Regions from separate parts of the Paenibacillus sp. MMO-177 genome, predicted to be linked through region 1. Evidence: a T-box and tRNA genes for the amino acid it is inferred to sense, from the RefSeq annotation. Region 1 holds a T-box; the other holds one or more tRNA genes.

The links. A T-box is a leader RNA that pairs with one kind of tRNA and senses whether it is charged. The one in region 1 lies ahead of WFK81_RS00565 (valine--tRNA ligase), so its partner is inferred to be a tRNA-Val.
Region 2: it has a tRNA-Val gene. The T-box ahead of WFK81_RS00565 (valine--tRNA ligase) is inferred to sense a tRNA for this amino acid. The anticodon was not compared.

The regions. Positions count from the first base shown of each region.
Region 1 covers NZ_JBBCUR010000001.1:122,688-130,251, forward strand. The annotation lists gene WFK81_RS00565 (valine--tRNA ligase) at 1-2,490, opposite strand, end outside; T-box leader at 2,582-2,816, opposite strand; gene WFK81_RS00570 (MDR family MFS transporter) at 2,889-4,391, opposite strand; gene WFK81_RS00575 (TetR/AcrR family transcriptional regulator) at 4,625-5,224, shown strand; gene WFK81_RS00580 (LysM peptidoglycan-binding domain-containing protein) at 5,275-6,666, opposite strand; gene WFK81_RS00585 (RluA family pseudouridine synthase) at 6,774-7,564, opposite strand, start outside.
Region 2 covers NZ_JBBCUR010000002.1:1,015,482-1,023,045, forward strand. The annotation lists gene WFK81_RS10230 (RNA polymerase sigma factor) at 1-294, shown strand, start outside; gene WFK81_RS10235 (anti-sigma factor) at 291-1,028, shown strand; gene WFK81_RS10240 (cupin domain-containing protein) at 1,084-1,422, opposite strand; gene WFK81_RS10245 (acyltransferase family protein) at 1,370-2,548, opposite strand; tRNA gene WFK81_RS10250 (tRNA-Val) at 2,716-2,788, shown strand; gene WFK81_RS10255 (CBO0543 family protein) at 2,970-3,437, shown strand; gene WFK81_RS10260 (asparagine synthase) at 3,518-3,679, shown strand; gene WFK81_RS10265 (cation diffusion facilitator family transporter) at 3,860-4,777, shown strand; gene WFK81_RS10270 (S-layer homology domain-containing protein) at 4,909-5,859, shown strand; gene WFK81_RS10275 (uracil-DNA glycosylase) at 5,928-6,611, opposite strand; gene rnhA (ribonuclease H) at 6,626-7,303, opposite strand; tRNA gene WFK81_RS10285 (tRNA-Leu) at 7,449-7,537, opposite strand; tRNA gene WFK81_RS10290 (tRNA-Ile) at 7,560-7,564, opposite strand, start outside.

The DNA of each region.
Region 1 (7,564 bases):
TGCCAGCTCTTTCTCGAGACGCGCGATCTCCTGCGAAATATCGATCAGTCCCGCAAGAGGCAGGTAAAGCTCCGCACCGGTTACGATTGCCGTCATGGCTTTATCCGGAGCGGTCAGGCCAAGACCGGTCTCAAACGACGAAGTGCCGCAGAAACGTCTGATAAATTCCTCGTTGCGGCTGACAATCGCCGCCTCGGCTTCGCCGGAAGGCTTGATCATCAGCTCAACCTTCTTGCTCATCGGCACATTCACTTCCGCGCGAACGTTGCGTACCGCACGGATAATGTCCATGAGAAGCTCCATCTCTTTTACCGCTTCCGGCGCTTCAAGAGCCTCGTCGTATACCGGCCAAGCGGCTACGGTAATCGATTCGCCTTCATGCGGCAGATGCTGCCAGATTTCTTCGCTGATATAAGGCATAAACGGATGAATCAGACGCTGCGTACGGTCAAGCACGTAAGCCAGTACCGACTGCGTCGCGCGTTTTGCCTGCTCGTCAGTGCCGTACAGGTTAAGCTTGGCAAATTCGATGTACCAGTCGCACAGATCATCCCAGATGAAGTTGTACAAAATACGGCCGGTTTCGCCGAACTCGTAGCTGTCGATCAGACGGGTAGCTTCGCGCACCGTTTCGTTCAGGCGATGCAGAATCCAGCGCTCAGCTGTACCGAGATTGCTCTTGATATCGATATCGGAAGCCGTGAAGCCTTCAAGGTTCATCAGAGCGAAACGGGATGCGTTCCAAATCTTGTTCGCGAAGTTGCGGGCCTGCTCGACCTTCTCGATCCGGAAGCGCAGATCCTGACCCGGCGTGCTGCCCGTCGAGATCATGTAACGCATCGCATCGGCACCGTAGTTCTCGATGACGTCAAGCGGGTCAACGCCGTTGCCAAGCGATTTGGACATTTTGCGTCCTTCCGCGTCGCGGACGAGACCGTGCATCAGCACGTCCTTGAACGGAATTTGATCCGTGAACTCAAGCGCCGTAAAGATCATGCGCGCAACCCAGAAATAAACGATGTCATAACCCGTTACAAGAACATCCGTCGGGTAGTAACGTTTGAAGTCTTCCGTTTCCTCCGGCCAGCCGAGCGTGGAGAACGGCCAAAGCCCGGAGCTGAACCAAGTATCCAGAACGTCTTCATCTTGACGGAGCGATGTGCTGCTGCAAGCCGCGCAGGCGGTTACGTCCTCGCGGGCAACATGCATCTCGCCGCAGGATTCGCAGTACCATGCCGGAATGCGGTGGCCCCACCACAGCTGGCGTGAAATACACCAGTCGCGGACATTCTCGATCCAGTTCAAATAAATTTTCTCGAAGCGGTCCGGCACGAAGTTAACGCCATTGCCGGATTTCTGCGCTTCGATTGCGCGTTCAGCCAGCGGCTTCATCGCAACGAACCATTGCGTCGACAAGTACGGCTCAACAACCGCGCCGCTGCGCTCGCTGTGACCGACCTGATGCACGTGGTCCTCGATGCGGATGCAAACGCCTTGCTCCTGCAGATCCTTGACCAGCTTCTTGCGGCAGTCCGCACGGTCGAGACCTTGATAAGGACCCGCATGCTCGTTCATGGTGCCCGTCTCATCCATGACGATGATTTGCGGCAGGTCATGGCGCAGGCCAACCTCGAAGTCGTTCGGGTCATGCGCAGGCGTAATTTTTACCGCGCCGGATCCAAAATCCTTCTCAACGTATTCATCGGCAATAATCGGAATCTCGCGTCCAACGACCGGCAGTACGATCAGCTGTCCAATCAGATGCTTGTAACGCTCGTCTTCCGGATGAACCGCTACGGCCGTATCGCCAAGCATCGTCTCCGGACGCGTTGTAGCAACGGTAATATAACCGCTACCGTTCTTGAGCGGATACTGGAGATGGTACAGGTGGCCGTTCAGCTCTTTGTACTCTACTTCAATATCGGACAAAGCCGTGCGGGCAGCCGGATCCCAGTTGATAATCTTTTTGCCGCGGTAGATAAGGCCCTTCTCGTGCAAACGGACGAATACTTCGCGTACCGCCTTGGACAAACCTTCGTCCAATGTAAAACGTTCGCGGGAATAGTCCAGAGACAGTCCCATTTTGCCCCATTGCTCGCGAATGGTGTTCGCATAAAGCTCTTTCCAGTCCCAAACCTGCTCCAGGAATTTCTCGCGGCCAAGGTCGTAACGGCTCAGCCCCTGCTCGCGCAGCTTCTGTTCCACCTTGGTTTGAGTAGCGATACCCGCATGGTCGGTGCCAGGCAGCCACAGCGTGTCAAAGCCCTGCATCCGTTTGGTGCGGATAATAATATCTTGAAGGGTGAAATCGAGCGCATGCCCGATATGAAGCATCCCCGTAACGTTTGGCGGCGGGATTACGATCGTAAAAGGCTTTGCTTCCGGGCGCTGGCCCGCCTTGAAAAATTGACCCTGCTGCCAGAAGTCGTACCATTTCTGCTCAGCTGCCTTCGGATCGTAAGTCGTCGGCATCGTTGTCTTGTCTGACATCTTTACATCCTCCTAAAAAATTTTACTTCGCAAGCATTGCCATTCCTGTCATTGCATGGATAGAAATACAAAAAAACCTTCCGCCCTTATAGCAAAGGACGAAAGGTTATCTTCCGTGGTACCACCTTTGTTCCGCACCCCAGAAAAGCAAGCACGGCACTCAAACAGATAACGGCTGCGGCCGGCCTGAAATAACGGATGAACCCGCTTCATTCAAGCAACTCCGGGGCGACAAGCGAAGCAGTAAATTCCTGCGGTACCTTTCAGCGTTACAGTCCCGCTCTCTGAAGGCTTGGCTGCTTACTCTTCCCCTTCAACGTCAATATATGTTGAAAAAAATCAGATATAGCATATTTTATCCAAGATGTCCCCGAAAGTCAACTTGCGTCTACGCCTAATTAGTGACCCATCATCATTGGCATTTCGGCTTTTTCCGCGTTTGCGCCTTCCGCGCGCTTCGGCTTCGAGAGCAGGAACCCGACCAGCGTGCCAACGACACCGATAATCGCAAGAATCAGGAACGTATCCCCGTAAGAGGAAGACGCCACATGGGAAGCAATCACAGGCGTGATATCGGCAGGATTCGCAATGCCTCCAGCCGCCATTTCGGAAGCCATGTAATGCTCGGTGCGTCTAGCCAGAATCGTTGCAAGTCCCGCTACCGCAAAGGATGTCATAACCTGCTGGGCTGCGCTCGTAAGCGATGTTACGCGGCTGACCAGCTCGGGAGGAGCCGATTGAATAATATGCGTATTCAGCGGCATCATCGAAAGACCCATACCCGCTCCAAGCAGAATCAGCGGCAAGATATACGAGCCTACCGTTGCGTCCGACGAGATGTTCGACAAGAGGAACGCTCCGATCGTTACGATGGCCAGACCGCTCATGACAAGCGGGCGAGCGCCAATCTTGTCAAACAGCTTGCCGCCAATCGGCATAAAGACCGCTGCGGCCAAAGCCTGCGGAAGCAGGATCAAGCCGGTATCAAGCGCAGAGTAGCCTTTGGCTGTCTGCAGGAACAGCGGGAACAGGAACAATGTGCCGAAGAGAGCAATTTGGGATACCCACTGAACGACAATCCCTTTGGAGAAATCCGACGATTTGAACACGCGAAGCTCAAGAAGCGGCTGTTTGCGGTTCAATTCCACGATAATAAAGATGATAAGCGAGACGCCGCCTACGATAAGGCCGGTCAATGTTTTCGTGGAGCCCCAGTCCGTACCGCCTTCGCTAACGCCGTAAGCAAGACCGGCGAAAGCCAGCGGAGCGAAGATCATGCCAAGCACGTCAAGCTGCGGAACCGTTTGGCGGGCCAAAGCCGGCAAGGTGCGAAGGCCAAGAACAACCGCCACAACGCCAACGGGGATGTTAATGATAAAGATCCAGTGCCACGTTACATAGTCAACCAGCCAGCCGGCAAGAACGGGTCCAAGAGCAGGCGCCAGAAGCATCGGAATACCGATCATGCCCATAACGGCACCTTGTTTGCCGGGAGGACTTAAACGGTAAGTAAAGGCCATTGCAATCGGGGCAACCATACCGCCGCCCAGGCCTTGAATAATACGGAAAATAATCAATTGTTCAGCGGTTGTCGCAAATGCGCAAAGCGCGGAACCAACTGTAAACAGAACGATGGAGGTCAGATAGATTTGCTTCGCGCCGAAACGGTCGGATAACCATCCGGCAAGCGGAATAACGGCAGCCTGCGCAAGGGCATAGCCGGTTACCGTCCACTGAATAAGCGACAGGCTCGCTCCCCCGAAATCTTCACGCAGCTTAGGAATCGCGACATTCATCGCCGTGCCGTCAAGAATAACCATGAACATCCCCACAATGATCGCAAGCAGCGGCACCATAATGGATTTGATAGGCATGGAGCTGTTGTTTGTTGCTTCAGTCATGAATTTCTTTCTCCTCCTAAAAAATATTGAAGTAATTCTTGCTTGGCAGCAAGTTACTCTCTCTCTATTTGCAAATCCGCCGACGCCTTGACCTGTTAACTATCCAGCAGTAAAATGAGTAAGGCGTAAGACGACTGCGGACAATTGTCCGCTAACGTATGATACCGGACAATTGTCCGCTTTGTCAATACAGTCACGCTTTATTATTTTTTCATGAAATGGAGGGTGCGCGCATGACCGATAAAAAGAAGGACTCGCAAGAGGTGAGCAAGATGATTTTGCAAGCCGCAAGGTCCCTTTTTGCCGAACACGGCGTTGAAGCCGTCAGCATGCACCAGATTGCTAAATCCATTCAAATTGGACAAGGCACGCTGTACAGACGTTATGCGAATAAATCCGACCTATGCATGGACCTGATGAATGACACCTTCGAGGATCTGATGGAGGACATCCGCCGGCTGCTTGAGCCGCTCGCCGATAAACCTGTCCGGGACAGATTGACAGCCGTTCTCCGTCGCCTGATCGTATTCTCGAATGATCAGCTGGAATGGTTGAACGTGATCAAGGTCAACAAGACGTGCAAACCGGATGAAATCGATTTTTATAAAAGTCCAAACTACCTGAAATTAAACAATCTATTTCTATCTCTCCTTCAGGAAGCGCAGCGCAAAGACGAAGTTATCGCGCTTGTTCCCGAATTTACGGCCCATATGCTGATCAGTGCCATGGCTCCCGAATCTCTTCTCTATTATTCGAAGGTGCTGGGTTATTCGATCGAACAGATTGCGGACAATTTCTGCATGACCATGCTGAATCCGCTGTTCAAAGCTTAAAAAAGCTCCTCCGTCAGCCAAGAGAAGGCTGAGAGAGGAGCTTTTTTTGATTATGGAATATAGAGCAGCTGTCCTTCCGCAACGGAAGATTCGTTCAAGCCGTTATACAGCAGAATCTCGCGCGGATTCAAGCTGTATCTGACCGCAATCGACTCCAGGGTCTCATCTCTTTGAACGATGCAGACACGGATTTTGCGGAATTCGTTCTCCTCCGATTGCTTGCCGAGGAATAAGGTCTTCCACTCGATATCGTCGCCGGATGAACGGGTTTTTGCCTGTTCCGCCTGCTTGGCCGCAACCTCTTCCGCCGCTTGGCGGGCAGCCTGCTCCCGCTTGCTCGTCTGCAGCAGCGTCATCAGACCAACATTTGGCGCCTGCTCCGGATTGTTGTCCGGCTGCTTGCTGCCGACGCCTATCCGGATCTCCTGCTTCTCGTTGTCCGGCACGCGAGGAGCCTCCGGTTGAGCCTGCCATTCCGCTTCGACGGCCGACTCACCGCCAAAGGAAGCAAAAGCCTCCTCGTTTGGTTCATCCGCCTGCTCGGCTAACGACTCTTCCTGCCAGTCCTCTTCGCTCTCCTGCTCGTAAACGTAAGTATCCTCCCTCTGCGATGGAGGAGGCGCTTGAGGAGGAACCGTTGGCTGATAGAATGAGGCCTCCGGTTGATTCACCGGCTGATTCACCGGCTGATTCACCGGTTGATTTGCCGGCTGGCTCGATTGGAACCACTGCGAAGCAGACCAGCCGCTGTCCCTCGGCGAAGCCGAGATCGTAACGGAAGCATCCGCTTCATCGGCTTCGTCTATCTCTGCTTCCTGCTCCTCTTCCTCAAATGCTTCGAAGCTTTCTTCCTCTTCCTCAAACTCATCTTCCTGAGCTCTTTTCGTTCCAGGCAGCTGGCCTGCAAAGCCTGTAAAATAAGGCTGCTGGCTTACGGACTGCCAGGTTTCCTGAGGCTGGGCTTCAATGTCCGATTGAGCCGATGCCTCGAATTCGGATTCTTCATTCGAAGCTTCGCGCTCATGGACGACTGTTATCGGCTCCTCGCGCCATGCCTCTTCCGCATCCGGAAGCGGTTCAACCAGAATACCTCTAAGCGATAATACCCCGGTCACATTAAGCGTCCGCGCGGACAATAAATCCACATCAAAATTATCAATTTCTACCGATATGTCGTCGAGCCGGGATACCCGGTTAAGCGGCAGCGTAATTTCGACCGGAATCCAATGCTCCAGCGTCTGCAGACTGCCTCCGTCCGATTGACCGCGATATACGCCGTTCAAGAGCAGCTGCCCTTTCAGCACCGCATGATCACCCTGCTCAATCACCTGAATACGCGGGGTTAGCTCAATTTCCTCCAGTTCGTCAATCGCCGCTACCTCGTCCGGCAAATGAATACGCTCATACAAATCAAATCGCAAGCCTTTGGATTGATCTGTCACGCGATATCCTCCCTCCCAATACCATAAATGAAAAGCAAATGCCTAAAGCTTGGGCTAAAGTTACATTCACTACTATCTATATGGCGCGGAAATAAGGAGCATGACTATCAATTTGTCCGTCCGTCCAGCTTGTCAAGAAGATTCGCAAGCCATTCGGGCTTGGCTGCGGCGGCTTCTACTTGATCACCCTTCCATGGATGAGGAAAAAGCAGCCGCTCGCCATGGAGCGCCTGATGCTGCAGCAGCCTCGTATCTCCTCCGTACAGCTTGTCGCCGATCAGCGGATGGCCGAGATGGCTCATATGCACGCGAATTTGATGGGTTCTGCCGGTTTCCAGCTGCAAACGGACAAGCGTAGCATCTGAAAACGTTCGAACGGTTTCATAGTGAGTGATAGCCGGATCGCCGCCAGGCGTTACGCGTCGTCTTGAAGAATGATGGCGGTCTTTGCCGATTGGGGCATTAACCGTGCCGGAAGGCTTCTTCACCCTTCCCTGAACGAGGGCAAGATAACGCCGGTCAATCCGCTTCTCGCGCATGGCTTCATCCAGAACCCATTGGGCAAGATCGTTTTTCGAATACAGCACCGGACCGGAAGTATCGTCATCCAGTCGGTGAATATGCCTCACGGGCAGCGGATCGCCTTGCTTAAGCAGCCATCGCGCTGCCGCTTCATCCAGCGTACCGGTCTGTCCGGCATGGGATTCATGGACCGGCATGCCCGCGGGCTTATTTAAGACAAGGCAGAAATCATCCTCGTAGAGGACCTCCGCTGCGGATTCAGTCAAGGAATGGCCGCTATTCTTAGCTTTGCGGTATAGCGGATCCGAGACAGGGTCAACCGGCGGGAAGGCTAGGAGGCGAATCCGTTCTCCCTCCCAACCGATACCGCCTACCG
Region 2 (7,564 bases), on a different contig from region 1:
ACGGCTCCCCTTGTTCAGGTCGAACCGGAGCAGCTGGCTAAAATCCCGGATGAGGCTTCCGCTACGCCGGAAACGGCTGCCGTTAACAGCGCGATGAAGGACCAAATCCGCAGCGCCTATCGCGATTTATCCGCCCAGCAGATCCATTTGCTTGAGCATTTCTATTGGCAGGGCTACAGCATCAGCGAGCTTGCAGCTATATATAACCAGCCCATAGGAACGGTAAAGAATCGTCTGCATCAGACGCTAAAAATATTACGCAGGCATCTCGTGGCCGAAGGAGAGCAATCATGAAGCAGCAAAATGTGACGGTTTGCCATAATGCCCTAGACTATATTTCAGGTGCTTGTTCCGATAAGGAAAAGAGAGCTTTTGAACGTCATCTTCCAAGCTGCCCGGCCTGCCAATCCGACCTTGAAGAGCTCCGTCTCGTATGGGAATCTCTCCCTTCCGATATGGAGCTGATCGAACCGCCAGCTGACTTGAAGCAGCAGGTCATGGACGCCGCGCTGGCCTCTGTTCAACCGCAACCGGCAAAACGTTCCTTCAGGAAGCTAACCTGGGGAGCTGCTGCCGCAGCCGTACTTGCCGTATTGGTTGCCGGCACGGCATGGAATGTGGAGCTGTACCGCAGCCGAAACGGACCGGACGTTATCCCTATCGAACAGGCGTTGTCCGTATCCGCCTCCCAGATCAATCAGCTTATATCGTTAAAGCCCGTATCGGATGAAGTCGCTTCGTCCTACGCCGTCGCCTGTATTGTGGATAACGGAAGCAACAAGCAATTTGTCGTCTATGTATTTGGCGCGCCGGCTTCCAAGGACAGCTCCGTCTATCAGGTATGGCTTAACCATGCCGGGCAAAAGGACAGCGCAGGCACTTTCCGGGTTGATGACAAAGGTATCGGAGTACTCGCGATGCCTATATCCGGCGATACGCTTGCTTTTGACTCCATTGGCATTACGCTTGAGCCTGACGACCACGGCAACCAGCCTCGGGGAACAAGATTGTACAGCTCGATCTCCTGATGAATAAAAACCGCCATCCGTACGGTCGGGTACGAATGGCGGTTTTTTTACTCGATTAGGAAGGATATCTGTCTCCCCTGGTTGTAGGCTCCGAAATGACAAGAAACTGAATGTCGAGATCCGATTTGTTGAACATCTGGTGCGGAGTACGCGGGGCTACGTGAATCCCTTCGTGCGCTTCCAGCTCAAAGGTCTCGCCGGCAATCTCAATCGTTGCCGTTCCTTCAAGAACAAAGAAAAACTGCTGGGACTTCTCGTGGTAATGGCGCGTTTCCGCCGTATGCGGCGGCATTTTCTCATGGATGATGCTCAAATCCTGCTGTTTCAGCAGATGCCAGCCGTCACATTGGTCCCCCCATATGTAGTGTTCCGCGTTTTGTCTGCTTGTCTTCATATCGGTCTCTCCTTGTTGTCCAGTCTCGCCCAAGCTTCATTGAAGGCTGCTCCAACAACCGGTATGATGCATAAGCTCCGCTTAATGAGGTTATTAATACGATTATTTCAATGGCCCATATTGGCATAATATTATTAAGCATATAAATAAAAGTCAATAATAAAACGGCATGGAGCAAATAAAGCGAATAAGAGATTTTACCCAAGAATGCGATTGGCCTCCAATGAAGAATTTGCGAAATTCCCTTTAGAGATAAGGCGCATATGAGAAGCAAGACGACTCCAATCGTAATACCCCAGTCAGCGGCCAGACTCAACCATGCCCCATCAATTCCTATCAGCTTCCCTATAACCGCATCGCTAATTCCGGCATAGGTATAAAAAAACAATCCCCCTGCAAGCATTGCAAGCTTTATTCTCCGAGAAAAGCCGCTTATACGGAGAAGTATGCCTTCTCTATTCTTGGCAAGGCATGCGCCCACTATAAACATTCCGATGTAATGAAGCGTGTACAAATAATTCGTTGAAATCGGATTCTGGTTAGCCAGCTGAATTAAAAGATTCCCCAGATATGAGATGAGGGATAAAGCTAACGCTAATCCCAGATTTGTTCTCCATCCAGAGCGAATAACCACAATCATCACCAGCGGGAATATAAGCGAGATCCGCATCTCCTGCGTTAATGACCAGACAACCGGATTAATGGCCGTCTCCATATACTCGGGAACAAGCAGCAAATGACGTATGACCGTATTGAAGGTTAATGGCTCCGTCCACCATTCAAGCCGTAGAGCACTGAAGCTTTTATCCGGATCGTAGACAAGCTTATAGAGCAAAATGCTGATCAACATAATGATCAGAAAAGGAATATAGATCCGGCAAGTTCGTTTAATTATGTAAGAGGAGTACGAAAATCTTTTATTGCCGTAAAAGGGCAACGATAATACGAAGCCGCTTAGCACAAAGAAAAAAATAACGGCCTCATGGCCCGCCTTTAAGATTCGAAGCGGCGTATAATTCAGTATATCAATCCACGATACAGCATTTAAAATAATAATGAAGTGACTAAACACCACGGTTAAGGCAGCTAATCCTCTCAAGGAGTCGAGCTCCTCATATCGCCTCATTTTCATCCTCCTATTTGTACAATCCTTTATGTTACAAAATGTATCACAAAAGTTTAAAAGATGGAAGCTGTATCCTGAATTAATTGATTAAAAGGCTGTTAAATTTATGCTTCAATTGTGTTGACATTCATTTTGGATGCTGATATATTAATATTCATCACTCACATGATCTGTTAGCTCAGCTGGGAGAGCACTATCTTGACAGGGTAGGGGTCAGTGGTTCGAGCCCACTACAGATCATACATCTAAAAAGCCGCAAAGCCTTGATAACTCAAGGGTTTGCGGCTTTTTCTATTTCTTAATGGCTGTTTATCCTCTAGCGTAACTGGAAACAATAACAGGCATTAGCCGCGAATATAGATTTACTCAACTTATTGAGCTACTGGTCCTTCAATTCTGCAAATTTGGAGTTTAAAAAACCATGGATATGATCATTCTTTACTCGGTTTGCATCATCATAGTAATTCTGTTGATTATCTTTATTAGAAAGAAAAATTTGATCGAAGCTCAAATTAGTTTTTTATTTATGCAGGTTCCAACCTGGTTATTTGGTTCCTTGGTTGTTAAAGGGGGATTAATCGAATATCCCGTTGGATTACTTAGCGTTGTGTATAAAGCAAGCTTCACCTTCGAGTTTTTTGTATTTCCTTCCATAAGCGCCATCTTTAATGTTCATTTCCCAAAAGGGAAACCCTGGTATTACAAGACGGGTTACATCCTTATATTCCCTGCAGTTATGACCTTAATAGAAGTCTACCTTGAAAAAAACACGGAATTGATCAAATACTTAAATTGGACATGGTATATGAGCTTCATCTCGATCACCTTAACTCTTTTATTGTCTTATTGGTACTACCTTTGGTTTTTTAGTAAAGTGACAAAAGCTTAGCTTGGGCGAGCTTCATGAATTTTCTGCCTGAAATCGCACAAACTATATTGTCTTGCAAAACAACCGAAGGAGTGGATATCATGCGTGAAGGTTTGATTCCTGCCGTTCTCGGAACTGTCGTGTCGGCCTCTGGTGCGTCCCTGATAAGAAAAAGCAAGTATAAGCTTGTAGGTACCGGCGTTCTCGGATTTGGCCTGGCCCATATGGTGCTTGGCGCCATTGACCTGATTGAGCACCGTTAGTTTTGCAGGACAAGCAGGGAGGGAGCCCTTGGCTCCCTCCCTTTCCGCTGACTTTTTAACTGCGCCTAAAAATCTTGACCCGTTGCAACACTGTTTCTCTAGACCCACACGACCTTCATCATATATGATAAGGGTCGTTGTTTTTTTGCGTGGTTAGGAAATTACTGGAGGTTGTAAAGAGTGAGCGATTTAAACGTATCAAGTACAAAAGTTTCCTCGAATGTCTTTGCCATCTGGATCAGCTTATTCAGCAATCTGATTCTGACGGGCATTAAACTAATTGTAGGCCTTATGTTCAAAAGCCAGGTTCTAATTGCCGACGGTGTACATAACGCCGGCGACGTCATTGCGTCGATGGCTGCCTTGGGCGCGGCAAAGGTTGCGCAAAAGCCTGCGGACGAGGACCATCCATACGGTCATGGCAAAAGCGAGCTGATCGGATCCGCGATGGTTGCGATTATTATGGTGGTCGCCGCTTTATTTATCGCCTATCATTCCTTTGAATCCTTTTTCCACCCTGCGGCCGCGGCAAGCATGGTCGCGTTTGTTGCCGCAGTCGTCTCCCTCTTCTGGAAGCTGTGGCTATACATTTATTGCATGCGTATCAGCAAGCAGACGAGCAGTAAAAGTCTGGAGGCTACCGCTTTCGATCATCTGGCCGATGTTTATGCGTCGCTTGCTGCCGTTATCGGCATCGGGGCTGCTATCATCGGGGAAAGAAACGACATCGCCTTCCTAAGCTACGGCGATGCGGCTGCGGGGATTGTGGTTGCCTACTTCGTATTGAAGCTTGCTTATCACATGGGGAAAGAAGCGGTAGACGTATTGATGGAAAAAACCGTGTCTCCGGAAATGCTTCAGGACTACGAGCGTCTTGTCTCCACTATCCCGGAGGTGAAGCGGATTGACAGAATCCGGGCGAGAGAATTTGGCCAATATGTCATGATTGACGTCCGCGTCGGCATTCCCGGAGAGCTTACCATTCAGCAGGGTCATGATGTCTCCCGAAAAATAAAACAAATCATTCTTGACCATCACAAGGATGTGGAAGAAGTCCTGATCCATTTGAATCCGTGGTATAAGGATAATTCGAAATAGCCCTACTCTAAAGACCTGCAAAGGTCTTTATTATTTTTCGTATCACTCTTCTCTTTTTGGTGCAACAATACCAATATGGAACTCGTTATTATAGATGCTATAGCAAATTTCAAACAAGAGGAGAGTCGATGATGAAACTAAAAGCAGTTCTATTGTTAGCCATGTCCATGCTGCTTGTATTTACTCTGGGACAAACCGTTTTCGCCTTCAGTGATACTGGCAAAGATGCGAATAAATCAAAGATTGAGTCCCTGGAAAAACAAGGGGTTATTAAAGGCGAAAAGGGCAATAAATTCAACTCCAACGGCAAGCTGACCTATGCTGCCGGCATTTCGATGATCGTCAAAGCTTTTGACCTCAATATCGACAACATTCGTTTCATTAAGAAGCCTGAAGTGGCCGATTATTATCCGAATCTGAAGAACGGCTCATGGTATGCGGATGCGTTTATCATTGCCCAATACAATGGCCTGGAAGTACCTAAGAACGTAAAAGCCAACGATGAAATGACACGCGAGCAGTTCGCCCATCATCTCTTCAAGGCTATTACGAAAAAAGGCGATTTCGCCTTTATCGAACTGTACATGACGATTAACGACGAAAAGGATGTTAACAAGGATTATATGAACAGCATCCAAAAGCTGCTCATTTCCAAAATCGCAACGCTGGATAAGAAAAACAATTTCTATCCGAAACAAAAAATTACGCGCGGCGTGGCTGCAGGCTGGTTGTACGACGGTGTCGAGTTCGTAAAGAAGACGCCAACAATCCCGGCAGTACCTGCTCCGCAGCCGATTCAAGATCTTAAACTGACCGTAACTTCGGTGACCAAGGATATCAACAAAGTAACCGTGTCCGGTCAAGCGCCTCATCCCGGCTATGGCCTGCGCATTACATCGATCTCCTTCGTTGATGGTCAAGCGATTATCAAGGCAGAGACGGTTCAACCGGATCCGAACAAAATGTACCCGCAAGTGATTACGGAAGTTAGCGCAACCACTTATGTAGACGCGGTTTACAAGCCTGTATTGGCTTCCACGAAGGCCGATACATCCGTAAGCAGCTTGGCTTCAGCTAGCTAATATCCATCAAAGGAAAAGCCTCCAGGTCATCTCACATGATGGCGCTGGAGGCTTTTTGCGTATTCATATTATTCGGGCTGGGCAGGCAGTCTCCAGTCAATCTCCGGACTGCCAATACTTCGAAGGTGTTCGTTCACTCTCGAGAACGGGCGGCTGCCAAAAAAGCCTCTCCGCGCCGCCAGCGGGCTTGGATGCGCCGAGCTGATCACTGGATGCTTCCCGGTATCAATAAAGGCCGCTTTATCCTGGGCATGCTTGCCCCATAAAATAAACACAACCGGTTCTTCCCGTTCATTCAGCTTGCGTATAATCCGGTCGGTGAACCGCTCCCAGCCCAGCTTCTGATGCGAATTGGGCTGACCCTCCTCGACGGTGAGAACCGTGTTAAGTAGCAATACTCCTTGCTTGGCCCAAGACACAAGCGAGCCATGCTGCGGAATCGGACAACCGATATCCTGCTGCAGCTCTTTATAAATATTTCTCAAAGAAGGCGGTATAGCAATCCCCTCTTGTACCGAGAAGCTAAGCCCATGCGCCTGACCAGGGCCATGATAAGGATCTTGACCGATAATGACAACTCTCGTCTGTTCATAGGGAGTATACCGCAGGGCATTAAAAACATGCTCGGCCTTCGGATATACGGTCTTCGTTTCATAGAGCCCCCCAAGCTGCTCTGCCATCTGCTTGAAGTAAGGCTCGTCCAGCTCGCTTTTCAATACCTCTGCCCAGTCATTGTTCAGCTGAAAATCCATCTGTCTATTCCCCTTTATTTCCTCCCGAAATCTGCGCGGATTTCTCCCCATTCTTCCGTATTCCATTTCACGACTTTATTGCTGTACGTATTATTTCGAAGCCAGTCGAGCGCCCAGTCGGCCAGCTCCCAGATCTGCTTCGTTGAAGCATCCCTCACAAGACTTGAAGCAATCTTCTTGTTCCGCAGCCAGCTTAATGCCGTTCTTGAGTCGCTGTAGACGGTTTGGTTGCTTCCTTGCTTCTTGAGATAATCAAGCGCGTGAACAACCGCAATAAACTCGCCAAGATTATTGGTGCCATTCGGTATAGGGCCCACATAGAACAAGATATCGCCTGTTTGCGTATCCACGCCTTTATATTCTACCGGCCCGGGATTGCCCCGTGTGCCAACGTCAACGGAGATGCTGTTATAATCAATCTCCTGTTCCTCCGCAGCCGCAGCGGCCGGTTTGGAGGCGTAAAAGGCAGGTTTGCTTTTTGCCGGCGAAGCCGCAGACGTTGACGCCCCTTTCCCCTGGCCCCAATGGTTTTTCCAGCCTTCCTTATACGCTGCTTCCGCCTTATCTCTCGATTCAAAAGATTTATATTTCGCTTCCGGATACCCATTCACCTGCGCTTGGCACTCCGGCCAACTCTTGTACACGCCCGGCTGCTTGCCTACCCAGACGACATAATGTTTGCTCCCAGCCATCCATGAACCACCTTTGCTTCAACATTGTCTTCCTATTGTAATGGATTCGCGGACAATCATCCATAGTCAAGTAAAAACCCCTTTCAACGACCATAAGGTCAATCGAAAGGGGTTTATCTTATAATTCCTATGTAGTTCTGAAAAATGGTGCCGAGGACGGGAATCGAACCCGTACGGTGGTCACCCACCGCAGGATTTTAAGTCCTGTGCGTCTGCCAGTTCCGCCACCCCGGCATTTTTGTCTTGATGCTTCAAATGGTG